DNA from 4 places in the Mesorhizobium sp. EU05-FHT14A09 genome. Region 2 is predicted to be linked to each of the others. Evidence: predicted binding sites of a transcription regulator. Region 2 holds the regulator's gene; each other region holds the start of a gene.

The links. The regulator LexA, encoded in region 2, represses DNA repair genes until DNA is damaged. The targets are predictions, from matches to a motif close to TGTTCNNNNTGTGTTCNG.
Region 1: the regulator LexA is predicted to act here: its motif matches at 3,721-3,738, upstream of AC3WTO_RS15405 (ATP-dependent helicase).
Region 3: the regulator LexA is predicted to act here: its motif matches at 3,762-3,779, upstream of AC3WTO_RS29680 (YifB family Mg chelatase-like AAA ATPase).
Region 4: the regulator LexA is predicted to act here: its motif matches at 3,316-3,333, upstream of uvrA (excinuclease ABC subunit UvrA).

Annotation. Positions count from the first base shown of each region.
Region 1 covers NZ_JBYTDF010000004.1:47,221-52,921, reverse strand. The annotation lists gene AC3WTO_RS15420 (TetR/AcrR family transcriptional regulator) at 1-55, shown strand, start outside; gene AC3WTO_RS15415 (GFA family protein) at 52-582, shown strand; gene AC3WTO_RS15410 (DUF6958 family protein) at 575-886, shown strand; gene AC3WTO_RS15405 (ATP-dependent helicase) at 919-3,678, opposite strand; gene AC3WTO_RS15400 (glyoxalase superfamily protein) at 3,945-4,505, shown strand; gene AC3WTO_RS15395 (hypothetical protein) at 4,663-4,944, shown strand; gene AC3WTO_RS15390 (hypothetical protein) at 5,121-5,318, opposite strand; gene AC3WTO_RS15385 (thioesterase family protein) at 5,462-5,701, opposite strand, start outside.
Region 2 covers NZ_JBYTDF010000002.1:160,368-166,068, reverse strand. The annotation lists gene gltX (glutamate--tRNA ligase) at 1-650, opposite strand, end outside; gene AC3WTO_RS08110 (ComEC/Rec2 family competence protein) at 742-3,288, shown strand; gene lexA (transcriptional repressor LexA) at 3,315-4,037, opposite strand; gene AC3WTO_RS08100 (LysR family transcriptional regulator) at 4,231-5,118, opposite strand; gene AC3WTO_RS08095 (antibiotic biosynthesis monooxygenase) at 5,234-5,578, shown strand; gene AC3WTO_RS08090 (hypothetical protein) at 5,634-5,701, opposite strand, start outside.
Region 3 covers NZ_JBYTDF010000014.1:119,797-125,497, forward strand. The annotation lists gene AC3WTO_RS29665 (polyhydroxyalkanoate depolymerase) at 1-78, shown strand, start outside; gene AC3WTO_RS29670 (transglutaminase-like cysteine peptidase) at 328-951, shown strand; gene AC3WTO_RS29675 (hypothetical protein) at 1,021-2,112, opposite strand; gene AC3WTO_RS29680 (YifB family Mg chelatase-like AAA ATPase) at 2,149-3,681, opposite strand; gene gshB (glutathione synthase) at 3,847-4,788, opposite strand; gene AC3WTO_RS29690 (DMT family transporter) at 4,981-5,343, opposite strand; gene AC3WTO_RS29695 (class I SAM-dependent methyltransferase) at 5,346-5,701, opposite strand, start outside.
Region 4 covers NZ_JBYTDF010000002.1:424,019-429,719, forward strand. The annotation lists gene AC3WTO_RS09470 (5'-methylthioadenosine/S-adenosylhomocysteine nucleosidase) at 1-88, opposite strand, end outside; gene ssb (single-stranded DNA-binding protein) at 152-694, opposite strand; gene AC3WTO_RS09480 (ArsR/SmtB family transcription factor) at 930-1,244, shown strand; gene AC3WTO_RS09485 (SRPBCC family protein) at 1,241-1,690, shown strand; gene AC3WTO_RS09490 (ATP-dependent Clp protease proteolytic subunit) at 1,811-2,416, shown strand; gene AC3WTO_RS09495 (hypothetical protein) at 2,476-2,775, shown strand; gene uvrA (excinuclease ABC subunit UvrA) at 3,477-5,701, shown strand, end outside.

The sequences.
Region 1 (5,701 bases), on a different contig from region 2:
CGATCAATACATCAGGTTGCTTTTCAGTCGTCCGGAGGAGGGACAGATATCATGAGCATGATGATTGGCTGTGCGTGCGGCAAGGTTCAGCTGGAAGTTGCTTCGGCGCCGATGATGAGCGTGGAATGCTGCTGCAACAGCTGCCGTGAGGCGGGGGCGCGGCTGGAAAAACTGCCCGGCGCCAGACAGGTCGTCGACGCGCATGGCGCGACCCCTTTCGTCTTTCACCGTAAGGATCATGTCCGCATCACGCGTGGCGCGGACCATCTCAAGGAATTTCGCCTCGCGCCGCAGGCCGGAACCCGGCGGGTCGTCGCTTCCTGCTGCAACACGCCGGTGTTCCTTGAGTTCAAGGGCGGGCACTGGCTCAGCCTCTATGCCGGCCTGTGGCCCAAGGGTGCGGTGCCGCCGCTCGAATTGCGGACGATGACCGCCGACCTGCCGGATGCTTCGGTCCTGCCGAGCAACGTGCCGAACCTGAAACAGCAATCGCTGGGGTTCTACTGGCGCCTGTTCCGCGCCTGGGCCGCGATGGGCTTCCGCAGTCCGAAGATCGCGGTGAACGGTGAGATCCATGCCTGATCCCGCCGACAGGATCGAGATCGAAAACGTCGTCTCGCCGCATCACAGGCAGAAGGTGGACCGCGTCAAATATCTGGCGATGCGCGAGGCGCTGCTTGCCGTCCTGCCTGGAAATCCAACGGGCTTGACGGTGGCGGAAGCCAAGGAGGCGCTGCTGCCGGACCTGCCCGACGATCTGTGGCCGGGCGGTGCCAAGGCAGGCTGGTGGCTGAAGGCCGTCCAGCTCGATCTGGAGGCGAAAGGCATCATCGGTCGCGCCGCGACGAAGTCGGTGCGGCTGTTTCGGCTCGCAGAGGGCAACTGACAGAAGCGCCCAGCGCAGCCGCAGCTTGGCGCTCAGACCGCTTTCACGAAGCCGTCCAGCACCTTCTTCTGGCCGGCGCGGTCGAAATCGATGGTCAGCTTGTTGCCGTCGATGGCCGCGATGTTGCCGTTGCCAAACTTCTGGTGGAACACGCGATCACCGACCTTGAAAGCCGAAGGCGCGTCGGCCACCGATTTCGCTACCAGCTCGCCTTCGATGGTGCGGCCCTTCACCGAGGTGCGGCCGGCGCCATAGCCGGAATCGACCTCGCCGTAGCCGATGCGCTCGACCTGGTGGCCGCTGCGCGAGCCCCAGTTGCGGTCGGTCGCCTCGGTGCGGTTCTGCTGGGCGCGCTGCCAGCCCGGCGTGGCGTAGCTGTTGGAGAACGAGCCGCCCTGATCGCCGCGCGCCGCGCGGCCGCCCGAGGGTGAGCCGATGCTGTCGAAGCGCGAGGCGCCATAGGGGTTCTGGCGGCCGCCCGAGAAGCCGCCGCGGCCGGAAGCGAATGAGCCGCCGCCATAAGGATTGCCGTAGCCGCCGTAGTTCGAGCCATTGCCTTCCTGCACCTCGACATGGGCTTCCGGCAATTCGTCGAGGAAACGCGAGGGGATGGTCGACTGCCACAGCCCATGGATGCGGCGGTTGGAGACGAACCAGATGTGCAGGTTCTTCTTGGCGCGGGTCACGCCGACATAGGCCAGCCGACGCTCTTCCTCGAGGCCTGAGCGGCCGCCTTCGTCCAGCGCGCGCTGGTGCGGGAACAGGCCTTCCTCCCAGCCGGGCAGGAACACGGTCTCGAATTCCAGGCCCTTGGCCGAATGCAGCGTCATGATGGAGACGGCGTCGAGGCCTTCGTTCTGCTCGGCGTCCATCACCAGCGCGACATGTTCGAGGAAGGCGCGCAGCGATTCATATTCCTCCATGGAGCGGATCAGCTCCTTGAGGTTTTCCAGCCGCCCCGGCGCTTCCGCCGAGCGGTCGTTCTTCCACATGTCGGTGTAGCCGCTCTCCTCGAGGATCATCTCGGCGAGTTCGGTGTGCGGCGTGGAATCGATCAGGCCCTGCCAGCGGGCGAAGTTGGTGGCGACTTCGCGCAGCGCCGCACGCGGCTTGGGTTTCAGCTCATCGCTTTCCGCAAGGCGGGCGGAGGCCTCCAGCATCGGCACGCCGAGCGCACGGGCGGTGTCGTGGATCTGGCGGATGGTGGCGTCGCCCAGGCCGCGTTTCGGCACGTTGACGATGCGCTCGAAGGCGAGGTCGTCGCCGGAATTGGCGACGACGCGCATGAAGGCCATGGCGTCACGGATTTCCTGACGCTCATAGAAGCGCGGACCGCCGATAACCCGGTAGTTGAGTCCGATTTCGATGAAACGGTCTTCGAAGGAGCGCATCTGGAAGGAGGCGCGCACCAGGATCGCCATGTCGTTCAGCTTGTGGCGGGCTCGCTGATAGGCCTCGATCGCTTCGCCGACGGCGCGTGCTTCCTCGTCCGAATCCCAGGCGGCATGCACGTTGACCTTGGGATCTTCCGGATCCGGCCGGTCGGTGAACAGCGTCTTGCCGAGACGGCCTTCATTGTGCGCGATGAGATGCGCCGCTGCGCCCAGGATATGAGCGGTCGAGCGGTAGTTGCGCTCCAGGCGAATGACGGTGGCGCCCGGAAAATCCTTCTCGAAGCGCAGGATGTTGTCCACCTCGGCGCCGCGCCAGCCATAGATCGACTGGTCGTCATCGCCAACGCAGCAGATGTTGACCTTGTTTTCGCTCGCGCGCTGTTCCGCGCCTGATGGCGCGGGCGCTCCGCGGGGGGCTTGCGACGGCTCAGTCGCCCAATCGGGCTCGCGGCCGTCGGCCGTGTTTTCGTGGGCGGGCGAAAAGTCGCCCGGCGCACGGTCGCGCGCTTCGGCCGGTTGCGTGGCGCTGGACTGTTTCGGCCGCTGGGCCAGGAGCCGCAGCCACATATATTGCGCGGTGTTGGTGTCCTGGTACTCGTCGACGAGGATGTATTTGAATTTACGGTGGTATTCCGCCAGGACATCATGATGTCTGCGGAAGATGCGGATCGGATGCAGCAAAAGATCGCCGAAATCGCAGGCGTTCAGCGTGGTCAGCCGATCCTGATAAGCGCGGTAGAGTTCGCGGCCGCAGCCATTGGCGAAGGCGCGGGCATCGCCTTCCGGAATCTCGTCCGGGCCGAGGCCCTTGTTCTTCCAGGTGTCGACCATCTGCGCGAAGGTGCGCGGCGCCCAGCGCTTGTCGTCGAGGCCTTCAGCCTGGATCAGCTGCTTGATGAGGCGGGTGACGTCGTCGGTATCGAGGATGGTGAAATCCGAGCGCAGGCCGGCGAGTTCGGCATGGCGGCGCAACAGCTTGACGCCGATCGAGTGGAAGGTGCCCAGCCATGGCATGCCTTCGATCGCCTCGCCGACGAGGACGCCGATACGCTGCTTCATCTCGCGCGCGGCCTTGTTGGTGAAGGTGACGGCAAGGATCTGGCTCGGGAAGGCGCGGCCGGTGGCCAGGATGTGGGCGATGCGGGTGGTGAGCACGCGCGTCTTGCCCGTGCCAGCGCCGGCCAGGACCAGCACCGGACCTTCCGTGGTTTCCACGGCCTGCCGCTGCTCTGGGTTGAGGCCCTTCAGATATTCGGGCGGGTTGTTGTGGCCCTGGCGTGCCGCCATGGCGCGGGCCGCGATGCCGGACGGCGCAGCCTGCGAAGAAGGCGCACGCGCGGCGTCGAAACGCGGAGCGTCGTCCTCGTCAAAGAAGGGCATGTCGTGATCGCCGGCCATTTCGTCTCCGAATGTAGTGATTCGGACGAGAAAGGCCAGCAATGTTCACACACTGTTCCCGGATTCGACGGCTTTGATCCCTGTTGACGGCTCAATGCGACCTCGATAGCGTCCAGCAACGGCTCGACGCAGCCGGCAGTCCGCACCTTGAAAAGGTATGGCGAATGCGTCGCGATGATCCAGTCTGGTCCTTGTCCATGGGACGAAGGCACCGGCAATGCGGGCCCCGGTGAAGCTTTTCGTCCTGATGAGAAGGATCGCAGATCATGCGTACATTCCTGGATTCCAAGGCGATGGCAAAAGCCATGCGCGAAGCGCTTGCCGCCAAGAACATCGAAATCCCCCATTCCGAGGCGTTGGAGATCGTCGCCCGCCAGTTCGGGCTCGAGAGCTGGAACATCCTTTCGGCACGGATCGAACGCGGCGAGGGGACCGTCGCTCCCGGCAAGGCCGGCAATATCGTTTTCGAACAGGCCGTACCGATCGTCCGGATCTTCGATGTCGCCAAGGCGCACGAGTTCTATCTCGGATTCCTCGGTTTCAGCGTCGACTGGGAGCACCGTTACGGCGACAACTTCCCGCTCTACACGCAGGTGTCACGCGCGGGCCTCAGGCTGCATCTGTCCGAACATTCCGGCGATGCCAGCCCGGGTGGCAACATGGTCGTCTACATGAAGGGCACCGAGGCCTTTCAGCGCGAACTGGCAGCGAAAAATTATCGCTACATGAAGCCTGGGCTGGAGAAGGTGGAAGACCGGCTGGAGGTCGAGGTGATCGATCCGTTCGGCAACCGCATTCGTTTCATGGAGATCGTCGGAGGCGATTGATCCCGGGCTGCGTTCGCCGCAGGTTGCTGAATTTTTCAGCAGGCGTTTCCTGAAATCCACAGTAGCGCCTTGTTATCGTCGCGGCAGGCGAGTTTAGTCTTTGCTCCTTTGGTGCGGTCGGTTAAGTCTGTCCGCGCCAACCATTCAAGGCGAGGCCATGCAAGAACCGTTCGATTCCAAACCCCCGACCACGGTGGACGACAATTTCGACAAGGCAGCCATTGCCGTGATCGTGGTTTTCGGTGCGCTCATCATCGGCGGATTGATGGCGGCCAACCTGGTCTATGGCCACCGCAACGGCTTCCTCTACGCGCTGGGCGCGGCCGGCACCGCCTGGATCGCCGGGCACATGATCCTTTTCGATCTGCCGCGCGCCTATGCGCTGATGGTCGCAGCCTCGTTCCTGCTCGCGCTTTTGTCGACCTTGGCGCTCGCCTGAGCGGTCGCGCGCCACAGGCCTCGCGATCGAGGAAGAAACTCAGGACACTGGAGCAGGATGTGACTGCGTTGAATCAGCATCTCGCTCTATCTCATTGCTGAAGCATGATCTTTTCCGAAAACCGGTTTCCCTTTTTCGGAATCATGCTCTGCGGTTGCCGTTATTGACGGTTTGGTTCAGGCCGGACCGCGCTTGGAGCGCGCCTGCTTGATGACGGCACGCCAGCGCAGCATATCGAACGGGATCGGCTCGTTCGAATTTGCGATCTGGAAGATTTCATTGTTGAGATTCTTCAGCGAACGCCAGAAGTCGTAGTCGCTGATGCGCGGGTCGGCGGCCAGCTTTTCCGACAGAGCCTCGATATCGATCTTCATGTGCGTGCCTGGCCAGATTTCGGCTGGCCGTCTCCAGGCTTCTGTTCACCCTGAGGCCGTGTTTTCCGGTGCGCCGTCGATTCGCTCAACGGCATCAAGCGGGTTCTCCCCGTTCAGTATTGATTAAGGTTAACGGCGCGGCTTCAGCCGGCCTTGCGGCGGATGCCGATGGAGCGGCCTGCCCGTTCCGGCACGGGCAGGCCGGCATGGGCTTCACGCATCGTCTCGACCTTGGCCTGCACATCCGGCGGGAAGGGGGCGACCTTGGGTCCCGCCATATCGACATGCAGCGAAAGCGATTCCGAGGTCGCTGCCAGCCAGCCGTCGACATGGCGGATTTCCTGGTAAACGCGCAGCCGCTTCTCATCGTGGTCGAGAAGCTG
Region 2 (5,701 bases):
TAGATCGCGGTCTGACGCGCAGCGTTGGTCAGATGGTCGTCGCCGCGAATGATGTGGGTGACGCCCATGTCATGGTCGTCGACCACGACTGCGTGCATATAGGTCGGTATGCCGTCCGAACGCAGGATGATGAAGTCGTCGAGATCCTTGTTTGGAAAGCGCACCTCACCCTGCACGAGATCGTCGACGACGGTCTCACCCTCGCGTGGCACCTTGATGCGGATAGCGCCGGCAACACCCTTCGGCGCCTCGGAAGCGTCGCGGTCGCGCCAATGGCCATTGTAGCGCGGCGGCAATCCCTGCGCGCGGGCGCCTTCCCGCATGGCGTCGAGCTCGGCAGGTGTCTCGTAGGCATAATAAGCCTTGCCCAACCGCACCAGTTCCTCGGCGACCTCGCGATGGCGTGCGGCACGCTGGAACTGTGAGACAGCCTCGCCGTCCCAGGTCAGGCCCAGCCAGGTCAGCCCCTCCAGTATGGCGGCAGTGGCGGCCTCGGTTGAGCGCTCGCGATCGGTGTCTTCAATGCGCAGCAGCATCTTGCCATTGGTGTGCTTGGCATACAGCCAATTGAACAGCGCAGTGCGTGCGCCGCCGATGTGCAGATAACCGGTGGGTGAGGGAGCGAAACGGGTGACGACCTGATCGGACATGAAACTCTCGGGGAGAAGCGCAGATGCGCGGACTTTCGTTGTTTGGGCGTTCATGTAGCATAGGAGGTCAGGGGCGCAAGGGGCAGGCCCGATGGCTGGACCGGGGAGGGTTGGGCGAGGGGACGCTGATGCCGAACAAGGCATCAACGAGCGTCTTCTGTTCGCGTCTTCTGCGGCTGACGCCGATGGCGCCACTGCTGTGACGGCGGACGCGCCGGCGATCGAAATGCCGTCAGCGCTCGACGATCTGATCGCGGAACGGCGAAGATTGCGTTCCGAAGCCACAGCCGTTCCCGCTGACGATCCGTCATGGCCGATGGTCCGCTGGCCAGGCTTGCGAAAGCTGATCGGTCGAGATCCGCGCGCTCTGTTGGCCGGCGCGGTTGCGTTGGAGTTCGATCGTGGCGTTGCCTTCCTGTTCGTGCCGGTTTTTCTGGCAACTGGGGCGACGGTCTACTTTTGGCTCGATGCAGAACCGGCCTTCCCGCAACTGATCGCCAGCAGCCTGGTTCTGGCGGTCATCACATTGCTCTCGCGCTCCCGCCCTGGTGTGCACCTTGCGGCGATGGCGATACTGCTCCTCGTGCTCGGCATCCTTGCGGGCAAGGTCGAGACATGGCGCATGCCTGGCGATACGCTGGGAGCACAGGTGTCGACCAGTGTGACCGGCAGGGTCATCTCCGTCGAGCCAACGGCAACCGGGCGGACGCGGTTGACGCTGGACGTCATACGCACCGAGCGGCCCAAGCTGCGCTATCAGCCCCAACGCGTACGGCTGTCAGCGCTGGCAATGCCAGCCGATATCCGTGCCGGATCGATCGTGTCCGGCTACGCTCGACTGATGCCGCCCGCCGGCCCGGTGCGACCTGGCGGCTATGATTTTTCCTTCGAAAGCTATTTCGACGGGATCGGCGCGACCGGCTTCTTCATGGGCAAGCCCAGGCTTGTCTCTCCGGGAGAGGAAACGGCACCGCTCGCCACTCGGCTGTCTGTCGCCGTCGAGACCGCACGCGAGACGATTGCAGATCGCATTCGTGCTTCGATCGGCGGGCCGGAAGGAGAGATCGCCGCAGCGCTGATCGTCGGCGTGCGCGCCGGTATTCCAGATTCTGTCAATGAAGCGATGCGACGGACGGGCATCTATCACATCATCTCGATATCCGGCCTGCATATGGCGTTGGTGGCAGGCACCATAATGCTGCTGTTGCGCGGGGCGTTCGCGCTGTTTCCCGATTTCTCTGCGCGTCGGCCGGTCAAGAAGTATGCCGCTTTCGCTGCTCTCTGTTCGATCGCCGCCTATCTTGCGATCTCCGGCGTGGTGGTGGCGGCAGAACGCAGCTTCATCATGTTGTCGGTGATGCTGATCGCGGTGCTGTTCGATCGTGCGGCGTTGTCGATGCGCAATCTGGCAATCTCGGCGGTGATCGTCATCCTGACCGCGCCGCATGAGGTGGTTGGTCCGTCTTTCCAGATGTCGTTTGCAGCGACCGCTGCGCTGATCGGCGCCTACGCGGCCTGGGCTCAACGGCGTGAAGTGATGCCCGTAGCCGCACCGCCTGCGCGCTCTTTCGTTGGTTTTCTCGCGCATAAGTCTTTGATCGCAGTTGGCGCAATGGCCGCAACCTCGATCGTGGCCGGCCTTGCGACAACGCTGTTCGCGGTTTGGCATTTTCAGCGGGTGTCGCCGCTTAGCCTGTTTGCCAATCTGGCCGTCATGCCGGTGGTTTCGCTTGTCGTCATGCCGGCGGCCGTACTCAGCGCACTCGCGATGCCCTTTGGCGCCGATGGACCGTTCCTTTATGCGATGGGAAAGGGACTTACGGTCATGATGGCAATCGCCGACTGGATTTCCGCGCGCTCGCCTGTCGATGGTGTTGGTCTGGTTTCGACGCAATCGGTGCTTTTCGTCACCGCCGCGCTCGCCATCGGCGCGATGACGACGACATGGTTGCGGTTGCTGGCCTTACCTTTTGCGCTTGCCGGTCTGCTGACGATGGGCAATGTCGAAACACCCGATGTGCTGATCTCCGAGGACGCGCGCCTTGTGGCTCTGCCAATCGGCGGCGACGAGATAGCGGTCAGCAGGGCGCGACCCAATCCGTTTACGTTCGACAACTGGCGCAGGGCGCTCAATCTGGAGACAACAATCTTACCCGAAGATGTTTCGGGTGACGTCGATCTGACTGTTGAAAATGCGCTCGATATGCCCCTCGGAACGCCATTCCTGTGCGCTCGGCGGCTGTGCTTTGCCCGTCACCTGTCAGGTGCCGTCGTGGTGACGGCCGCCAGCACCGAGTCTGCCAAATCGGCCTGCGCGGTTGCGTCGCTTATTGTCATCGACGATGCAACCGCCCCCGACCCCTGCAACGATCCCGCAGTCGTGGTTGTCACCAAGCAGGATCTCGCCCGCGTCGGCAGTGCCGCAGTATGGTTTAACGCCTCTGCAGATAAGCCGGCTAATATCTCGTTCGCGCTCGATACCAAGGATCGACCCTGGCACATGCAACGAGGCTTTACGCGCGAGGCGAGGGGATTACCGCCGCGGCCGGAAAAGGCGTACAAGTCCAAAGGCAGGCCGGACAAGATACCTTCCCGGACTGCCGTCAACGCTGATGTCGTTCATAAAAACGATAAATAGCCGGCTAATTGACTAAGGTCCGCGCTTCAATACCGACGGATCAACCCGACCAACTTGCCTTGTACCTTGACCCGGTCTGGGCCGAAAATGCGGGTCTCGTAGGCGGGATTGGCAGCCTCCAGCGCGATCGAGGCACCCTTGCGACGAAAACGCTTGAGCGTCGCTTCTTCCTCGTCGACGAGAGCCACGACGATTTCGCCCGGATTGGCCGAATTGGCATTGCGGATGATGACCGTATCGCCATCGAAGATACCGGCTTCGATCATGGAGTCACCTTTGACTTCCAGGGCATAGTGCTCGCCGCCCGAAATCATGTCCGGCGGCACGGAAATCGAATGCGTTCGATGTTGGATGGCGTCGATCGGCACACCAGCCGCGATGCGTCCCATGACCGGGATGGAAACGGCGGCGGTAGCGTCGTCGTCATTGCTGGGAGCCTGCAGGCGCTGCGGCTCCTTGGGTACCGTGCGACCCAGGCTGCCCTGGATGACGGCCGGTGAAAACTTCTTGGCCGCATTGAGGCCAGGAGCGATCGAGTCGGGGAGGCGCAGCACCTCGAGTGCACGGGCCCGGTTTGGCAGGCGGCGAATGAAGCCGCGCTCCTCCAGAGCGGTGATCAGCCTGTGGATGCCCGACTTCGACGCCAGATCGAGCGCTTCTTTCATCTCGTCGAAGGACGGTGGAATCCCGCTTTCCTTCAGCCGCTCATGGATGAAGAGCAAAAGCTCGTGTTGCTTGCGTGTCAGCATCGCCACCCTCCGTGGAACGGAACCGGAATCAGAAAAACAAACCCGGAACAAACACTATCTGTTCCATTTGTGTTCCGCAACCATTTAAAGTTTAATGAATTTGTTGACCCTTTGTTCAGCGTAACGGCGGGGATGGCTGCTTCTTGTTCCGCGAGGTCGCGTCGTGGAATCCAGGAAGGCGCGCCGCTCGCACTTAATCAGCAAACAGATTTTCGACCATGTAGTCGACGAAGACACGGACCTTGGGCGAGAGGTGGCGACTTGTTGGCCACAGGATGCGGAAGGTTCCGGTTTCGCCAAGATAATCGGTCAGCAGCGATACAAGTTTGCCCTGGGCCAGTTCGGTCGATACCGCGAATGGCGGCAGGCAAGTGACGCCGAAAGATCGCTCGGCGAGGTAGATCAATGGCTCCAGCGTGCTCGCAACGGTGGTCACGGGAAGATCGAGTTTCACATCGCGCCCATCGCGCATGAGGGGCCAGGGTTCGAGCCGCCCGGAATTCGCATAGCGATGATGAAGGCAACGGTGTTTGAGGAGGTCTTCCGGCGTCTCGGGTGTGCCGTTTTCGGCGAGATATTTCGGCGCTGCCACGATCTTATGCCGGAAAGTGCCGAGCTTGCGGCTCATCAGGCGCGTGTCCCCGACATCTCCGGTGCGGATCACCGCATCAAAGCCCTCTTCGATGACGTCGACGAGCCGGTCGGTAAAATCGAGGTCGAGATTGATATCCGGATATCGTTCCATGAAGGCCGACATTGTCGGCATCAACAGCATGCCCGCGAGCGGGAGGGAAACACGAAGCTGCCCGCGCGGGGTCACCTGCGATCTCGAAAGCTGGACCTGCGCCTGTTCGTATTCCGATTGGATGCGCCGGCATGTCGCAAGGAAGAAGCTTCCCTCTTCAGTAAGGGCCATGCTCCGCGTGGAGCGGTGAAAGAGCCGGGCACCCATTTCGTTTTCAAGGCGCGCGACGGCTTTGCCGACAGCGGAAGCAGTGAGGCCGAGTCGCTGCGCTGCGCCGATAAAGCTTCCGGCTTCCGCGACCTGCACGAAGATGCCGAGTGTTCCAAGTCTGTCCAATTGCGGAATTTTCTTCGTTAGTTATGAGAATGCGAGAATATTTATCTGCCTGTTTGTCCTGAATATCCAGAGGACGCCGCGGCAAGACAGCCGCGATCGTCAGATGGAGACTTTCATGAGCAAACTCACCGCAGGCTTTTCGGCCTCACCGCAGCCGACGACCTTCGTGGTCAACGTTATCCATGCCCATCCGGGGAAGCAGGAAGAAGCTTTCGCCATCATCCAGGATGTCGTGCACTACGTCGCCGAACGCCAGAAGGGCTTTCTGTGGAGCACACTCGCCAGGAGCACCGACGGTGAAACCGTCGTCAATGTCGAAGCGATCCAGGGCGCCGGCAATGTCGAGGAGTTCTTCTCCGATCCCGTGTTCGCGGAAAAATTCCGCAAACTGGATGCCGTCTCGAAATGTGAATTCCATACCTATACGGTCGGCGATCTTGTCCTGCCAAAAAGGGCGTAGCCGATTGGTCACCGGCGACGTCACGTTTTGACGCGCAATGCGTCTGCCACGCCCATCAGGAAGTTGGCTGCTTTGACTTGGACCGGCGTAATGCAAACCAGCCGGCTATGAGCACGGCCAGCA
Region 3 (5,701 bases), on a different contig from region 2:
GTCGACTTCATCACCAGCTACGGCCGCACCAACAAGGTCGTGGTGAAGCGGAGAGCTACCAGGCCGGCTCAGGCCTGATCACACAGTTGTGAACTGCAGCAGCGCGCTGCAGTCGACGCACGGACGGTTCGACAAAACCGGCTGCCGCGCGTCTATTTTTCCAGCCAGATCGGATTTTGGATGAAATCGCCAGCGCCGAGTGTTGCGCAATCAGCGCAATGGTCGGGACGCGGTTAACCCTTTCGACGAATCCGCCGCACGGATGAATTGACACGCCATGTAAATCCTCATTAACGTTTCGTTAATAACAGGGGCGAGCGGGGGACGATGAATTCCTCACCAGCGACGCAAGGTTTGCGTGTGTTTGCTGTGGCAGCGATCGGGCTGGCCGCGGCGATCTGGACGACGCCTTCGGCTTTTGCCGCGAGCGCGATGGCAACCGGCGGCCCGACCACCCAACCCATCGGTCACTACGAATTCTGCAAGACGCGCCCAGCCGAGTGCTCGGTTCGCCCGAAAGATCTGGCGCCGGCCAGGCTGACGTCAGCACTCTGGGGTAAGCTGACCCGTGTTACCGTTGCGGTCAACGCCGCGGTCAAGCCGCTGAGCGACCAGGAAATCTACGGCAAGGACGAGGTCTGGGCCTACCCGGACAAGGGTGTGGGTGACTGCGAGGACTATGTGCTCGAAAAGCGTCGTCGGCTGGCCAGGCAGGGCGTTTCGCTGGCCAACCTGCTGGTGACGGTGGTTCGCAAGCCGGATGGCGAAGGCCACGCCGTGCTGACGGTTCGCACCGACAAGGGCGATTTCGTGCTCGACAACCTGACCGACAAGGTCAAGCCGTGGGATCAGAGCGGCTATCGCTTCCTGAAGCGGCAAGCCATCGACAACACCGGCCGCTGGGTCTCGATCCGCGAAGGTCAGCAGGTGCTGGTCGGCGCTGTTCAGTAAGCTCAGTTTCTCTCGACAGAACAGGCTGTCGCAAGAGTGCCCGCAGGATGCCGCTACCCTTTGCCGTGGCTATTGCAGAGGCATTCTGCTGGATTGAGGGTCGCCACTGACGCAGTGGTTTGCGACAAATTCCAGGATCGAGCGGCTGGACGCGAGATATGTTTCCCCGACCATGGGCTGGAACGGACTGCGAAGCGACACCTTGAAGGCAAGGGCATCGGCGTCGTGGAGAAATTCGGCAAGATGCTGCCGTGGGATTTCGGTGATCATTTCGGAAACGCGCTCGTCTTCCTGCCAGACAACCGGTGCCGGATCCTCCCAGGAGAATTTATCGGTTTCGACCCGGATCTTTACCAGGGCGTCGGACAAGGTCGATACCGGGCCATTGACCTCCATGGACAGGAACAATCGGCCAGGACGCTTGGCAGTGCAGAAGAAACCGATCTGCATTTCTCGTTCGACATCAGACACGGTTCGCGAAAACGCCTGGTAGCCATCCTCGCGAAATTGCAGGCGCCACGCCGCCTGCGCTGGCGGCATTTCGCCAGTCAACGCCCGGGTCACCCGGGGTGCCGACGCGACAAATCCGCTTTGCACTTCCCCCGGATAACGGGTTAGCCCCCAGCCTTCGGCATCCTCCCGGCTGAACCAGAGAATGTCATCCGGCGCGACATCGGTGACAAAAGCCGCGACGCTGCCATGCGGTACGCCATGCGCAACGGCATGTTGGCCGAGCAAGTCATTGCACTTCTGGCTGGGCACCCCTGCAAGAGAACAGGAATGCTGCCCGAGCAGCCCATGCTCTTCGACGGTGCGATAGCCGCCGGCCACGAAAATGATGGATGCGCAGGCGGATGCGCATCTGGCTCCATCGGGCACAATCACATGGAACGGATGGGTATCCATCAATCTTGAGATCACCAGGGCTTCCTCAACCAGACCTCCCGGGCTGTCGAGCAACAGAACCGGAACCCCATGCGGGAGTGGTGGGACAGCGTCGATGAGCTTCGCAAATTCGTCCGCCGTCCCCTCGGCGATGCGGCCGGACAGGCGAAGAACGGTGTGGCCCCGCCATTTCTCGATGCTCACCCCTGCCGCATGGCTGGAACTCGCATTCGCCAGCAACAGAAACATCGTAGTGATGAACAACTTGATCGACAAAACGGATCTCGCTCATTTCTGGAACCGGCTGCAGCGTCAGGCTGCATGCGACAAACGCTCTGGAGCCATGCGATACGAGATCGCCTCGGCGAGATGGATCCGCCCGACGGTTTCGCAATCATCGAGATCGGCAAGCGTGCGGGCAACTTTCAGCACACGGTGATAGGCCCGAGCCGAAAAACCGAGTTTTTCACTGGCTTCGCTCAGCAGAGCAAGGCCCGCCTTGTCCGGCGCCGCGATCACCTCGATCATGGCCGGCGAACAATGGGCATTGAGAGCAACGCCGCTGATGCCCTGAGTCTCGAAACGCCGGCGCTGGATATTTCGCGCCCGTGCCACCCGCTCGGCAACCACCACGCTCGCCTCCGCCCGGTCCGGACGGATCAGATCGCTGGCCGAGACGGCCGGCACATCAACCCTGAGGTCGATGCGATCGAGCAGCGGTCCCGAGATGCGGGCCTGGTAGTCGGTGCGGCAGCGATCGCCGCGCAGACAGCGATAGCCGGGTTCACCGGCCATGCCGCACCGGCACGGATTCATCGCCGCGATCAGCTGGAAGCGCGCCGGATAGGCAACGCGATGATTGGCGCGCGCAATCACGCAATCGCCAGTCTCCAGTGGCTGGCGTAGCGCATCGAGCGCCTGCGGCGAGAACTCGGGAAATTCATCGAGGAAGAGCACGCCGTTGTGGGCGAGCGATACCTCCCCAGGGCGTACTTTCAGGCCACCGCCAACCATCGCCGCCATCGAAGCCGAATGATGAGGCGCTCGAAATGGCCGCCGGTCGGTCAACTTGCCGCCGGCGAGTTCGCCTGCGACCGAGGCGATCATCGAGACTTCCAGCAGCTCCTTCGGCTCCAGCGGCGGCAGGATCGAAGGCAGGCGCTGTGCCAGCATCGACTTGCCGGAACCTGGTGGGCCGACCATCAGCAGGTTGTGCCCGCCCGCGGCCGTGACTTCCAGCGCGCGCTTGGCACTCTCCTGACCTTTGACATCGGCGAGGTCGGGCAGGTTGCGTGCGCTCTGATGCACGCCGGGCTCGGGGCGCGACAGCACCTGCGTGCCGCGAAAATGATTGGCCATGGCGATCAGGCTGCGCGGCGCCACGATATCGATGTCGGGGCCGGCCCAGGCCGCCTCGGGGCCGCAAGCATGCGGGCAGATCAGCCCGCGTCCCTCGGCGTTGGCACCCACTGCCGCCGGCAAGGCTCCGGCAACCGCCGCGATCGTGCCGTCCAGCGACAGCTCGCCCAGCACGACGTAGGAGGCCAGCATGTCGCCGGGGATTGCGCCGAGCGCGGCCATCAGGCCGAGCGCAATCGGCAGGTCGTAGTGACTGCCTTCCTTCGGCAGATCCGCGGGAGCCAGATTGACGGTCACCTTGCGGGCCGGCATCGACAGGCCGGAGGCATGAAGCGCTGCCTGGACGCGTTCGCGGCTCTCAGCCACCGCCTTGTCGGGCAAGCCGACGATCGACATGCCAACCTTGCCGGGCGCGATCATCACCTGCACGTCGACCGGAACGGCCTCGATGCCCTGGAACGCCACCGTGCGAACGCGAGAAACCATCCGAGCCCCCAGGGCGGGTACCCAACCCGCATGGCCGGAACGGCCACTGGATCAAGAAAGCATGGTTTTCCGATCAGATCAAGAACAATACAGGAACAAATAATCGCAGGAATTGCATCGCATGCGGCCGGTTGTACTGCCGCGCCGAGGTGACCTGGAACAAGGCTAACCGCGCTTGGCTTCCACCGCACCCCAGAACAGCGCGGCGATGTCGGCACCGCCGAAACGCTTCACTTCGCGGATGCCAGTCGGCGAGGTGACGTTGATCTCGGTCATGTAGTCGCCGATGACATCGATTCCGACGAGAATGAAGCCACGTTCTTTCAGCGACGGGCCGATGCGGGCGCAGATCTCGCGCTCGCGCGCCGTCAAATCCGTTTTTTCGGCCCGCCCGCCGACATGCATGTTGGAGCGCGACTCGAATTCGGCCGGCACGCGGTTGATGGCGCCGACTGGCTCGCCGTCAATGAGGATGATGCGCTTGTCGCCCTTGCGCACATCCTTCAGATAGCGCTGGACGATATAGGGCTCCCGGAACAGCTGGCCGAACATTTCCAGCAGCGAGGCCAGATTGCGGTCGGCCTCCTGCAGATGGAAGATGCCGGCGCCGCCATTGCCGTAAAGCGGCTTGACGATGATGTCGCCGAATTCCTTGCGGAAAGCCGCCACTTCCTGCGGATCCTTGGTGATCAGCGTTTCCGGCATCAGATCAGCAAATTCGGTGACGAATATCTTCTCCGGACTGTTGCGAACCCAGGCCGGATCGTTGACCACCAGCGTCTTCGGATGGATGCGCTCCAGAATGTGTGTGGTGGTGATGTAGTTCATGTCGAAGGGCGGGTCCTGACGCAGCAGGATGACATCCATCTCGGAGAGATCGGTGCGCACGGCTCCGCCGAGCGTGAAATGGTCGCCCTTGACATCGCGCACCTGCATCTCCTCGATGCGGGCGAAGACCTTGCCGTCACGCAGCGATAGCCGGTCGGGCGTGTAGTGGTACAGCGTGTGCCCGCGCCGCTGCGCCTCGAGCGAGAGCGCGAAGGACGTGTCGCCGGCGATGTTGACGGTCGAGACATGGTCCATCTGGACAGCGACTTTGAGGGACATGCAGGGTCTCCGATCTAGAGCATTTCCAGCAAAAGTGCGTGGCGGTTTTGCGTTCGGAATTGCACAATAACAAAGAGTTAGGGCGCTCCGCGTTTCCGCGAAAAGCCGAAACGCTTCAATGAGCAGGACATGAAGGGACGAGCCTGAACCTGTCAAGCGCCGCATCGGCCCACAACGCAAGGTTCGTCTGCATCAGGCGTTGATGACGATCAGTCCACCGACAATCAGTGCCGTGCCCAGCATGTATCTCAAGGTGAGTGCCTCTCCCAGCAGACCCCAGGCCAGGAGCGGCACGACACAGAAAGTCATCGCCATGAAAGGATAGGCAACCGTGAGCGGCACGGATTTCAGCACATAGACCCAGACGATCGTGCCGATGCCATAGATGGCAAAGGCCGAAAGCAGATAAGGATCCAGGATGGTCGCCATCAGACCTGCCAGATCAGCGGCGCCGGCCCGGGCGCTTGTGAGCTTGAAGAGTACCTGACCTGCCGAAATCATCAGCGGCGTCAGCAACAGCCCGGCCAGAACGGGAAAAGGCAGCGCACCGATCACGATCAGGCCCCGGGCCGGTCTTCGCAATAGAAGATATCGCGTCCGATATCGACGCAGACATGGTTGGTCGGCACAGGATGCATCGCCCGCAGGAACGAGTGCGTGTAGGGGAAGAAATTGAAATGTGGGTTGAAGGAATAGCGGTACTCCCGCTCGCGCGGTACGACGATGATCAGGCGCTTGCGCGCGATACGCCGCAATTCGGCAATGGCCTGCCGGTATTCGAGGACATGCTCGATGACATGCGTGCAGACCACCGTGTCGAAGGTGCCGTCTTCAAACGGCAGGTCTTCGATGCGCGCGGCAACATAGTCGATACCGTCGATTGCCGCTGCGTCGTCCACCACAAAATCGACGC
Region 4 (5,701 bases), 260 kb from region 2:
CGTCGAGCCGCTCTGCCGCCGAAACGGCAGAGGACAGCATGGCAAGGAACAGCAGGCCGAACGCCACCACGCGTGCCATTACGCTCATGCCTTAGCTCCTTGCCGGGATGACCATTCAGGTCCCTGGCCCCGCGCGTTCCGGCGCCAGCAATCAGAATGGAATTTCGTCGTCCAGTTCGCGCGAACCGCCGCCACCGCCACCGCCACTGCGATTGCCGTTTCCGCCACCAAAGCCACCGCCGCCGGAGCTGCGCCCGCCACCGAAGTCGCTCGGGCCGGATTGACCGAAACTGTCGCGGTTGCCGCCGGAATAGCCGACCTGGCCGCCATCGCCCTGGCCGCCACGCGCATCGAGCATCTGCAGCTCACCGCGGAACTTCTGCAGCACGACTTCGGTCGTGTACCGCTCCTGGCCGCCTTGGTCTTGCCATTTGCGGGTCTGCAACTGCCCCTCGACATAGACCTTCATGCCCTTCTTCAGATACTGCTCCGCAACCTTGGCGAGCTGGTCGTTGAAGATGACGACGTTGTGCCACTCGGTCTTTTCCTTGCGCTCGCCCGAGTTCTTGTCGCGCCAGCTTTCTGAGGTGGCGACGCGGATGTTCACCACCGGCTCACCCGAGTTCAGCCGGCGAACTTCGGGATCCGCTCCCAGATTACCCACCAGAATGACCTTGTTGACGCTACCAGCCATCACACTTCTCCGCGCTCGTCCGAAACCAGAATTCTCGCCGCACCATATAGGCTGGGGGGCCTGCCCGCCTCCATGGACATGCCCTTTCCCACAAGGTTTTTGTTCTATTTCTGTTCTAAATCCTGCAACCTCTCCTTGTCAAGGAACGCCTGCCAAGGAGCCTGTGCGCCGCAATTCAATTCCTTGCGCGAAAAGGCCCTTGCCAAACGAATAAGTATCCACTTATGTTTTCGGCATGATCGAATCCGAGATCTTCAAGGCCCTGGCCGACCCGACCCGCCGCGCGCTGTTCGAACGGTTGGTCGACGAGGAGATGACCGTCACCGAGCTGCGCGCCGGCACGCCGGTGTCGCAGCCGGCGGTGTCGCAGCATCTTGCTGTCCTTCGCGGCGCCGGGCTGGTGAGCGAACGCCGCGTCGGCCGCAACGCCTTCTACCGGGCCGCCCCAGAGGGGCTGTCGCCGCTGCTTACCTGGATCGAACGTTACCGCGCCTTCTGGCCCGACCGCATCGAAAGGCTGAAGACCGTGCTGAAGGAGATGGATCAATGACCTCACCCGACGACATCGTTGTTGAATGCGATCTGCCGGAAGCGCCCGAAAAAGTATGGCGCGCGCTCACCGAACCGGAGATCGTCGCGGCCTGGCTGATGCCCAGCGACATCAAGGCCGAGACCGGGCATCGCTTTTCGCTCGGCACGCAAAGCCGCATCGACTGCACGGTGCTGGAAGCCGAGCCTTGCCGCCTGCTGCGCTATTCCTGGCGCGAAGCCGACAAAACCAATGCTACGGAAGGGTTCGACAGCGTCGTCACCTTCGAACTGACACGCGCCGCCGGTGGCGGCACGCATCTGCGTGTCGTCCATGACGGCTTCGTCGCCGCGACAACGGCAGTCTGCGGCATCTCAGGTGCCCGCTGCAGCGTCGTCGTCGATGCCCTAAAACCCACCAAAACCCTCGCGGCGGCGAATGCGCCGCAATGGCGCATGGCCGCTTAGCGCCGCGCGTCCATTCGGACGCGCAAAAGGACGCTCTAACACTTTGATTTGGCGCATGATCCTTTCCGAAAATCGATTCCGATTTTCGGGATCATGCGCAAACAGGAAGGAACCAAGACAATGTCCGGTGTCGCCAATCTTGTGCCGATGGTGATCGAACAGTCGAGCCGCGGCGAACGCGCCTTCGACATCTTCTCCCGTCTGCTGCGTGAACGCATCATCTTCGTCAACGGCCAGATCGAGGACAACATGGCCGCGATCATCTGCGCGCAGCTGCTGTCGCTCGAAGCGGACAATCCCGAGAAGGAAGTGTCGCTCTACAACAACTCACCCGGCGGCGTGGTGAGTTCCGGCTTCGCCATCTATGACACGATGCGCTACATCTCCTGCCCGGTCTCGACCGTGTGCATGGGCTTTGCCGCCTCGATGGGCTCGTTCCTGCTCATGGCTGGCGACCCCGGCCGGCGCATCGCGCTTCCCAACAGCAAGATCGTGCTGCATCAGCCGCTCGGCGGCTTCCAGGGCCAGGCTTCGGACATCCAGCGACATGCCGAGGACATACTGAAGACCAAGCGGCAGATGATCGATCTTTATGCCGAGCATTGCGGCCGCACGCGCGAGGAAGTCGAGAGCACGCTCGATCGCGATCATTTCATGAATGCGGAGGAAGCCAGGACATGGGGCGTGGTCGACCATGTTTACGGCACCCGCAAACGGGCGGCGTAAGAAGTCACCGCACATCGCATCTTTCACCACGGCACTGGCCCTGGCGGGTGAAGACACCTATGTTGAACACCATGGTCCTCATTCGTCGCCTGCCACCGTTGTGTCTCGCCGCGCTCGCAGCCGGCCTGCTTTCGACATCGTCTGGATTTGCCGGCGACGCCGGCAAACAGGCGGCAAAGCCGCTGCCCGGCGTCAATGGTGGCTACAGCATTGTCAAGCCGGCGGCCCCGCAACCGGAGCCGGATGACTATGATCCAGCCTCCGGCCGCCAGTTCAAGGTCGGCGATATGGATGTGCGCATTTCCGGTTCGGTGATCGTGGATGTTGGGGCGGGCAATCTTCCCGCGCCACGACGATAGCCGGCGGGTTCTGATGCATCTGCCGCCGGCAGGCTGAAACGCGGCTCACCACAAAAGAACAGCCCCGCCGCTGCCTTGGCATGCGGACGGGGCTTTTTAGGGCTTTACCCAATTTTGCCGGGAGCGTTTTACCGGCTTTGGATTTCGGGTTCTTCGCGGCTCACGGCCGACGACCCGACTTGTGGTCTCTGATTGTAGGGGATCGGCAGGTCACGGTTTGCGCGGAAAGCGCAGCCTTCCTGACACCTATGCCCGCCGTGGCTCCAACGACAGCTGGAGCCTGAAGGGACTGTCCGGTGGGGTCATGCCTCGCTCCTCTGTTGGTTGCTCTTGCTGTCTGCCGAACTCTCACTCGTCTGGTCTGCGGCGCCTCGCAGACCGCCTTCCGGCTCGAGGATCGCCACGGGGCGATCGGTTCAGGCGACGGCTAACCTTGCGCCTTCACTTCCGCAGCGTCAACCGGCAGTCGCCCGATTGCGAAAATTGTGATCGGAACGGTCCGGAACGTCACGTTCTGCTGACATCGCATTGTCAGGAGCGCGTTCGGCCTTTGTTCTTTTTTGCTTGCTCGCCCGCGCGAAAGACGCTTAAACGCTCATGATCGCCCGAGAGTCTCGATCTTGCGGCAACAATACCCATATGAACGGACGGCGGCTGGGGTCGCCGATCCGAAACATTGCTAGCTGAGGCGGCGGAGCGGCATGGCCGACCATAAGTACATTTCCATTCGCGGCGCGCGCGAGCACAATCTGAAGAACGTCGATCTGGACCTGCCGCGAGACAGCCTCGTTGTAATGACCGGCCTGTCCGGCTCGGGCAAATCGTCCCTCGCCTTCGACACGATCTATGCCGAGGGGCAGCGTCGCTACGTCGAAAGTCTTTCGGCCTATGCCCGCCAGTTCCTTGAGATGATGCAGAAGCCGGACGTCGACCAGATCGACGGTCTGTCGCCCGCCATCTCGATCGAGCAGAAGACCACCTCGCGCAATCCGCGCTCGACGGTCGGTACCGTCACCGAGATCTACGACTACATGCGCCTGCTGTTCGCACGCGTCGGCATTCCCTATTCGCCAGCCACCGGCCTGCCAATTGAGAGCCAGACGGTTTCGCAGATGGTCGACCGTGTGCTGGCCCTGGAGGAAGGCACGCGCCTCTACATCACCGCCCCGATGGTGCGTGGGCGCAAGGGCGAGTACAAGAAGGAACTGCTGGAGCTCCAGAAGAAGGGCTTCCAGCGCGTCAAGGTCGACGGCACCTTCTACGAGATCGCCGACGTTCCGGCGCTCGACAAGAAATACAAGCACGATATCGACGTCATCGTCGACCGTATCGTCGTGCGTGCCGACCTTGCCACCCGCCTGGCCGACTCCATGGAAACCGCGTTGAAGCTGGCTGAAGGGCTGGCGGTTGCGGAATTCGCCGATCGGCCCCTGCCGGCGGCAGCGACGGCGGAAGAATCTGCCTACAAGTCGAAGAACGAGACGCACGAGCGCATTCTTTTCTCGGAAAAGTTCGCCTGTCCGGTTTCCGGCTTCACCATCCCGGAAATCGAGCCGCGGCTGTTCTCCTTCAACAATCCGTTCGGCGCCTGCCCAACCTGCGATGGCCTCGGCAGCCAGCGTGCCATCGACGAGAACCTCGTCGTCCCGGACGACAACATCACCTTGCGCGATGGCGCGGTGGCGCCTTGGGCAAAGTCGACCTCGCCCTACTATTCGCAGACGCTGGAAGCACTGGGCAAGGCCTACGACTTCAAGCTCGGCGACAAATTCAAGGATCTGAAGGACGACGCCAGGCAGGCTATCCTGCGCGGCACCGGCGAGCGTGAAGTCACCTTCAACTATGATGACGGCCTGCGCTCCTACAAGACCACCAAGACCTTCGAAGGCGTGATCCCCAATCTCGAACGGCGCTGGAAAGAGACGGAATCGGCCTGGATGCGCGAGGAAATCGAGCGCTTCATGGCCGCCACTCCCTGCCCCGCCTGCGCCGGCTATCGGCTGAAGCCGGAGGCGCTGGCGGTGAAGATTGCCGGCAGGCACATCGGCGAGGTCACCGAGCTCTCGATCCGCAAGGCCGATCTCTGGTTCAATGAACTGCCGGCGCAGCTCAACGATAAGCAGAACGAGATCGCTATCCGCATCCTGAAGGAAATCCGCGAGCGGCTGCGCTTCCTCAACGACGTCGGTCTCGACTACCTGACGCTGTCGCGCAATTCCGGCACGCTTTCGGGTGGTGAAAGCCAGCGTATCCGTCTTGCCTCGCAGATCGGCTCCGGTCTCACCGGCGTGCTTTATGTGCTGGACGAGCCGTCGATCGGCCTGCACCAGCGCGACAATGCACGCCTGCTGGAGACGCTGAAACACCTGCGTGATATCGGCAATACGGTGATCGTCGTCGAACACGACGAAGACGCCATCCTCACCGCCGACTATGTCGTCGACATCGGCCCGGCGGCAGGCATTCACGGCGGCCGCATCATTGCCCAGGGCACGCCACGCGAAGTGATGGCCAACCCGGCCTCGATCACAGGCAAATATCTGTCCGGCGAGCTTGAAGTGGCGACGCCTGTCGAACGGCGCCCAGGCAAGAAGGGCAAGCGCGTCAAGGTTGTCGGCGCGCGCGGCAACAATCTGAAGAACGTGACCGCCGAATTCCCGCTCGGCACCTTCACCGCGGTGACTGGCGTCTCCGGTGGCGGCAAGTCGACCTTCCTGATCGAGACGCTGTTCAAGGCCGCGTCCCGCCGCATCATGGGTTCGCGCGAGCACCCGGCCGAACATGACCGCATTGAGGGCCTGGAATTCCTCGACAAGGTCATCGACATCGACCAAAGCCCGATCGGCCGTACGCCGCGTTCCAATCCCGCCACCTACACCGGCGCCTTCACGCCGATCCGTGACTGGTTCGCCGGCCTGCCCGAAGC